Streptacidiphilus albus JL83: one gene and its partner. The protein of the gene in region 1 interacts with the protein of each later gene in a pairwise test. Links are inferred from orthologs where the notes say so. Each region holds a gene or a part of one and is shown in the gene's direction. Other genes may lie near its edges.

The links. Proteins that work in one complex are often made in the same cells at the same time.
Region 2: the proteins of ileS (region 1) and BS75_RS01735 interact in binary tests that used the Escherichia coli proteins (3 or more experiments, as listed by UniProt). The link is inferred for Streptacidiphilus albus JL83 from one-to-one orthologs.

Annotation. Positions count from the first base shown.
Region 1 is NZ_JQML01000001.1:2,077,796-2,081,568, forward strand. Bases 38-3,741 are described here. They hold ileS (isoleucine--tRNA ligase), read left to right. Parts: upstream 38-403; coding sequence 404-3,541; downstream 3,542-3,741. UniProt on the Escherichia coli protein: Catalyzes the attachment of isoleucine to tRNA(Ile). As IleRS can inadvertently accommodate and process structurally similar amino acids such as valine, to avoid such errors it has two additional distinct tRNA(Ile)-dependent editing activities.
Region 2 is NZ_JQML01000001.1:369,373-372,275, reverse strand. The notes cover bases 11-2,844. They hold BS75_RS01735 (substrate-binding domain-containing protein), read left to right. Parts: upstream 11-845; coding sequence 846-1,844; downstream 1,845-2,844. Other genes in these bases: BS75_RS01730 (sugar ABC transporter ATP-binding protein), read left to right, coding at 1,844-2,844; rbsD (D-ribose pyranase), read left to right, coding at 337-723; BS75_RS01745 (ribokinase), read left to right, coding at 11-347. Also shown: more of BS75_RS01745, read left to right, coding at 1-10; more of BS75_RS01730, read left to right, coding at 2,845-2,903. UniProt on the Escherichia coli protein: Part of the ABC transporter complex RbsABC involved in ribose import. Binds ribose. Also serves as the primary chemoreceptor for chemotaxis.

The DNA of each region.
Region 1 (3,773 bases):
CCATCCGTCATCGTTACCGGCGCGTCACCCGGGCGCAGCAACACCACCGGCGCACCGGCGGAGCGCCGGTGCGGCCGGGGCGGCGGCGCGAAAATCGCCTTGCCGATCCCTATAGACTGGCGGGGCAAGGCGTGGATGGGGACGAGTACCGCCGAACGCAGCCGAGAGCGACCCGGGGACGGTGGAAGCCCGGGGGTGTGCGCGTCGGGAAGATCACCCCGGAGCCGCCGGAGGAAAGGCCCCCTCGGGGGCCCGGTAGAACCGGCCGCAGCCCCTAATGAGGGGGTCGTGCCCAGGCACGGCCAAGGAGGGTGGTACCGCGGGGCCCGCACCTGGCCTCGTCCCTCCGTCGGAAGCCGAATGCAGAACGCCGCACTCTCGCGCCCGCCGGAGGAACCAGCAGATGTCAGCACCCCAGTACCGCCCCGTCCCCGCCCAGGTGGACCTGCCCGTGCTGGAGCACGGCATCCTCTCCTTCTGGCAGGACAACAAGATCTTCCAGCGCACCCTGGAGCAGTCCGAGGGCCGCCCGGAGTGGGTGTTCTACGAGGGCCCGCCGACCGCCAACGGCATGCCCGGCGCGCACCACATCGAGGCCCGGGTCTTCAAGGACGTCTTCCCGCGCTACAAGACCATGAAGGGCCACCACGTCGCCCGCAAGGCCGGCTGGGACTGCCACGGCCTGCCGGTCGAGCTCGCCGTCGAGAAGGAGCTCGGCTTCTCCGGCAAGCAGGACATCGAGGCCTACGGCATCGCCGAGTTCAACGAGCGCTGCCGCGCCTCGGTGACCCGGCACACCGACGCCTTCGCGGAGCTCACCAACCGGATGGGCTACTGGGTCGACCTGGACGACGCCTACCGCACCATGGACCCGGACTACATCCAGTCCGTCTGGTGGTCGCTCAAGCAGATCTTCGACAAGGGCCTGCTGGTCCAGGACTTCCGGGTGGCGCCCTGGTGCCCGCGCTGCGGCACCGGCCTGTCCGACCACGAGCTGGCCCAGGGCTACGAGACCGTGGTCGACCCCTCGGTCTACGTCCGGTTCCCGCTCACCTCGGGCCCGCTGGCCGGCCGCGCCGCCATGCTGGTCTGGACGACCACCCCGTGGACGCTGGTCTCCAACGTCGCCGTCGCCGCCCACCCCGACGTCACCTATGTCGTCGCCACCGACGGCAACGAGCAGCTGGTGGTGGCCGAGCCGCTGCTGGCCAAGTCGCTCGGCGAGGGCTGGACCGCCACCGGCGAGCGCTTCACCGGCGCCGAGATGGAGCGCTGGACCTACGACCGGCCGTTCTCGCTGATCCCGGTCGAGGGCGCGCACTTCGTCGTCAACGCCGAGTACGTCACCACCGAGGACGGCTCCGGCCTGGTCCACCAGGCCCCCGCCTTCGGCGCGGACGACCTCGCCACCTGCCGCAGCTACGGCCTGCCGATGGTCAACCCGGTGCTGGCCGACGGCACCTTCGAGCCGGACGTCCCGCTGGTCGGCGGGCAGTTCTTCAAGAAGGCGGACGAGGCGCTGGTCGCCGACCTCGACGCGCGCGGCCGGCTCTTCCGGCACGTCCCCTACGAGCACAGCTACCCGCACTGCTGGCGCTGCCACACCGCGCTGCTCTACTACGCGCAGCCGTCCTGGTACGTCCGCACCACCGCCGTCAAGGACGCGATGCTGCGGGAGAACGAGAAGACCAACTGGTTCCCGGAGACGGTGAAGCAGGGCCGCTTCGGCGACTGGCTGAAGAACAACATCGACTGGGCGCTGTCCCGGAACCGCTACTGGGGCACCCCGCTGCCGATCTGGCGCTGCGAGGACGACCACCTGACCTGCGTCGGCTCGCTCGCCGAGCTCAGCGAGCTGACCGGCCGCGACCTCTCCGACCTGGACCCGCACCGGCCCTACATCGACGAGGTCACCTTCCCCTGCACCACCTGCGCCGCCCCGGTGGTCCGGGTGCCGGAGGTCATCGACGCCTGGTACGACTCCGGATCGATGCCCTTCGCCCAGTACGGCTACCCGCTGAAGAACGCCGAGCTGTTCGAGAAGCGCTACCCGGCGCAGTTCATCTCCGAGGCGATCGACCAGACCCGCGGCTGGTTCTACACGCTGATGGCGGTCGGCACCCTGGTCTTCGACCGGTCCTCCTACGAGAACGTGGTCTGCCTGGGCCACATCCTGGCCGAGGACGGCCGGAAGATGTCCAAGCACCTGGGCAACATCCTGGAGCCGATCTCGCTGATGGACCAGCACGGCGCGGACGCCGTCCGCTGGTTCATGGCGGCCGGCGGCTCGCCCTGGTCGGCGCGCCGGGTGGGCCACAACACCATCCAGGAGGTGGTCCGCAAGACCCTGCTGACCTACTGGAACACCGTCGCCTTCCAGGCCCTCTACGCCCGCACCGCCGGCTGGGCGCCGAGCACGGCCGATCCGGCCCCGGCCGACCGGCCGATGCTGGACCGCTGGGTGCTCTCCGAGCTGAACACCCTGGTCCGCGACGTGGACTCGGCGCTGGACGGCTTCGACACCCAGCGGGCCGGCAAGCTGCTCTCCGCCTTCGTCGACGACCTCTCCAACTGGTACGTCCGGCGCGCCCGCCGCCGCTTCTGGCAGGGCGAGCCGGCCGCGCTGGCGACCCTGCACGAGGCGCTGGAGACGGTCACCCGGCTGATGGCGCCGCTGACGCCGTTCATCACCGAGCAGGTCTGGCAGGACCTGGTCGTCCCGGTGACCGCCGACGCCCCGGCCTCGGTCCACCTGGCCGAGTTCCCGGTGGCCGACGAGGCGCTGATCGACCCGGCGCTCTCCCGCCACATGACGCTGGTCCGGCGACTGGTGGAGCTCGGCCGGGCGACCCGCGCCGACTCCGGGGTGAAGACCCGTCAGCCGCTGTCCCGGGCCCTCATCGCGGCCCAGGGCTACGAGGAGCTGCCGGCCGAGCTGCTGGCGCAGATCACCGAGGAGCTCAACGTCACCGCGCTGGAGTCGCTCTCCGCCGTCGGCGGCTCGCTGGTGGACACCACCGCCAAGGCCAACTTCCGTGCCCTGGGCAAGCGTTTCGGCAAGGGCGTGCAGGAGGTGGCCAAGGCGGTCGCCGCCGCCGACGCGGCCGCGCTCGGCGCCGCGCTGCGGGCCACCGGCACGGCCACCGTCGAACTCGACGGCGAGCCGGTGGAACTGACGCCGGAGGAGGTCGTCATCACCGAGACCCCGCGCGAGGGCTGGGCCGTCGCCAACGAGTCCGGCGCGACCGTGGCGCTCGACCTCCACATCACCCCCGAGCTGCGGCTCGCGGGTGTGGCCCGGGACGCCATCCGCCAGGTGCAGGAGGCCCGGAAGAACAGCGGCCTCGACGTCTCCGACCGGATCGTGCTCCGCTTCACCACCACCGACCCGGCCACGGCCGAGGCGCTGGCGGCGCACGCCACCCTGATCGCCGACGAGGTGCTGGCCACCGACTTCGCCGAGGGGGCAGCCGACTGGGACCAGCCGACCGCCTTCACCGACGAGGCGCTGGCGCTGACCTTCTGGCTGCACAAGGTCTGACCGGAGCACCGGTGCCCGGGGCGGGGCCGCGAGGCCGCCGCCCCGGGCACCGTCGTGTCCGGACCTTCCCGGACGGAGGCCGATCGTTCGCCGGGCAGGGCACCGGGCCCGGGGCAACATCCAGGTGCTGACGGTCCGCGAGGGCCTGATCACCGCCACCCGCGACTACCACCACCATGTCGCCGTCGCCGCCGCGACCGGCAGGCTCCCGGAGCTGCCGGCCGCCCTGGAG
Region 2 (2,903 bases), 1.7 Mb from region 1 along the record:
GGCCCGAGGCCGGGCCCGACTGCGCGGCGGCGCTGCTCGGACTGGGCCCCACCGTCGCCGTGGTCACCCTCGGCGAGGCCGGAGCCGCTGCGGCCGAGGGGCTGGAGGCCCTGGTCGAGCCCGGGTTCCGGGTGGACGCGGTGGACGCGGTCGGCGCGGGGGACGCCTTCTGCGCCCAGCTCGCGCTGGCCCTGGGCGCACGGGTGGGCCTGCCGGAGGCGCTTCGCCGGGCCTGCGCCGCCGGTGCGCTGGCCACCACCCGGGCCGGTGCGCAGGCCGCGCTGCCCACCTCGGCCGAGGTCGACGCGCTGCTCGCCCGCACCGGGGGAGGCGTGCATGCGCGCTGACGGACTGTGGCATCCGGGCCTGCTGGCCCTGCTCACCTCGCTCGGCCACACCGACCGCATCGTCATCGCCGACGCGGGCCTGCCGGTGCCGCCCGGCGTACCGGGCATCGACCTGGTCTGGCGGCGCGGCGACCCGCCCTTCCTGCCGGTGCTGCGCGCCGTGCTCGCCGAGCTCGTGGTCGAGCGCGCGGTGATGGCCGCCGAGGCGGCCGAACCGCTGCGGGCGGAGCTCGCCGGAATGGTCGCCCCGGCCCCGCTGGACCGCGTGCCGCACGAGCGCTTCAAGGAGTTGACCCGGGGCGCCGCCGCCGTCGTCCGTACCGGCGAAGCCACCCCGTACGCCAACGTCCTGCTGATCGCCGGCGTCCCCTTCTAGCCCTTCGCCCCCGGGCGCCCGCACTGCCGTTCCACCACCAGCCACCCGACTTGCCATCGGGGTACTCCCGCACGTCCAAAACCCACCCAGCGCACCCTCGAACACCAGAAAGGTGGACCTCCATGTCCATCACTCGCACCCGTGCCCGCGCCGTCGCCGCGTCCCTCACCGGCGCGGCCGTCGCCCTCGCCCTCAGCGCCTGCGGCCACGAGGGGACGTCCAGCAACGCCGCCTCCGCCGTCGCCAAGGGCGGCAAGCCGACCGTCTGCCTGGTCATGAAGTCGCTCGGCAACCAGTACTTCCAGGGCATGCAGGCCGCCGCCGTCGCCCACGCCAAGCAGCGTGGCGACCTGGTGCTCCAGGCCGTCGGCGTGCAGAGCGACACCGACGTCGACGACCAGGTCACCGAGATCAACAAGTGCATCACCGAGGGCGCGGCCGGCCTGATCATCGCCCCTGCCGACTCCCGTGCCCTGGTCGAGCCGCTGAAGCGGGCGGTGGCAGCCGGCATGAAGGTCGTCAACATCGACGTCCAGCTGGACCAGGGCGCGCTCAAGCAGGCCGGCCTGGCCATCCCCTTCATCGGCCCCGACAACACCGCGGCGACCCTCGCCTCGGGGATGGTCCTGGCCAAGGACCTGGGCAGCGGCGGCAAGGTCGTCATCCTCCAGGGCGAGCCCGGCGCGGCCAACGCCGTGCAGCGCACCGCCGGTTTCATGGAGGCCGTCCAGCAGGGGCACCTGGACCTGCTGGCCTCCACCACCGCCCACTGGGACACCGACGACGCCTACACCGTGCTCAGCGACATGCTCACCGCCCACCCCGACATCAAGGGCGTGCTCTCCTCCAACGACGACATGACGCTGGGCGCCGAGAAGGCGATCGCCGCGGCGCACCTGACCGGCAAGGTCAAGATTGCCTCCTTCGACGACATCGACGCGGTCCAGACCTACCTGGCCGACGGCTCGGTGGTCGCCACCGTCAACCAGAACGCCGGCCTCCAGGCCGACGACGGCATCGACGACGTCCTGAACGAGATCGCCGGGAAGGCGACGTACACCGGTTGGGTGAAGACCCCCTTCTCCGTCGTCACCACCGCCTCGGCCGCAGGCGGCAACTGATGGCCGGTCAACCCGAGGCGGTGCTCTCCGCCAGCGGCATCGTCAAGCGCTTCCCCGGAGTGCTCGCGCTGAACGGGGTGGAGCTGGAACTCCGGGCGGGGGAGGTGCACGCGCTGCTCGGCGAGAACGGCGCGGGCAAGTCGACCCTGGTCCGGGTGCTCGCCGGGATCCATCCGCCGGACGAGGGCACGGTCACCCTGGGTGGCGAACCCTACCGGCCCGGATCGGCCGCCGAGGCCATGGCGGCCGGGGTCCAGGTGGTCCATCAGGAGCTCAACCTGCTCCCCAATCTCACCGTCGCCGAGAACCTCTTCTTCCAGCGCCTGCCGCGCCGCCACGGCCTGGTGGATCGGCGCGAGCTCAACCGCCGGGCCGCGGAGCTGCTGGCCGAGGTCGGCCTGGAAGTCGCCCCCGACACCAGGGTCGAGCGGCTGGGCATCGCCCAGATGCAGCTGCTGGAGATCGCCAAGACGCTCTGGCAGAACTGCCGGGTCCTGGTGATGGACGAGCCCACCGCGACCCTGACGCCCCGTGAGACGGCCCGGCTCTTCGCCATCCTGCGCCGACTGACCGAGCGCGGGGTGGCCGTCCTCTACATCTCCCACCACCTGGAGGAGGTGTTCGAGATCGCGGACCGGGTCACCGTCTACCGCAACGGCACCCATGTGGTGACCCGCGACCTGGACGGACTGGACACCGCGGAGGTGATCCGGCTGATGGTCGGCCGGGAGCTGGCGGACGAGTACCCGCCGCGCGGTGACGCGGCCGTCGGCGAGGAGCTGCTGCGGGCGGAGGGGCTCACGCCCCCCGGCGGCCGTCCGCTGGACTTCGCGCTCCGGGCCGGCGAGGTCGTCGGCATCGCCGGCCTGGTCGGCTCGGGGCGGACGGAGGCGGTCCGCGCGCTGTTCGGGGCGGACCGGCCCACGGCCGGCCGGGTGCTGCTGCGCGGCAAGGAGGTGCGACTGCGCTCGCCGCGCGACAGCGTCCGGCACGGCATCGGCCTGCTGACCGAGGACCGCAAGGCCCAGGGCCTGGTGCTGGACCTCTCGGTGGCGGCCA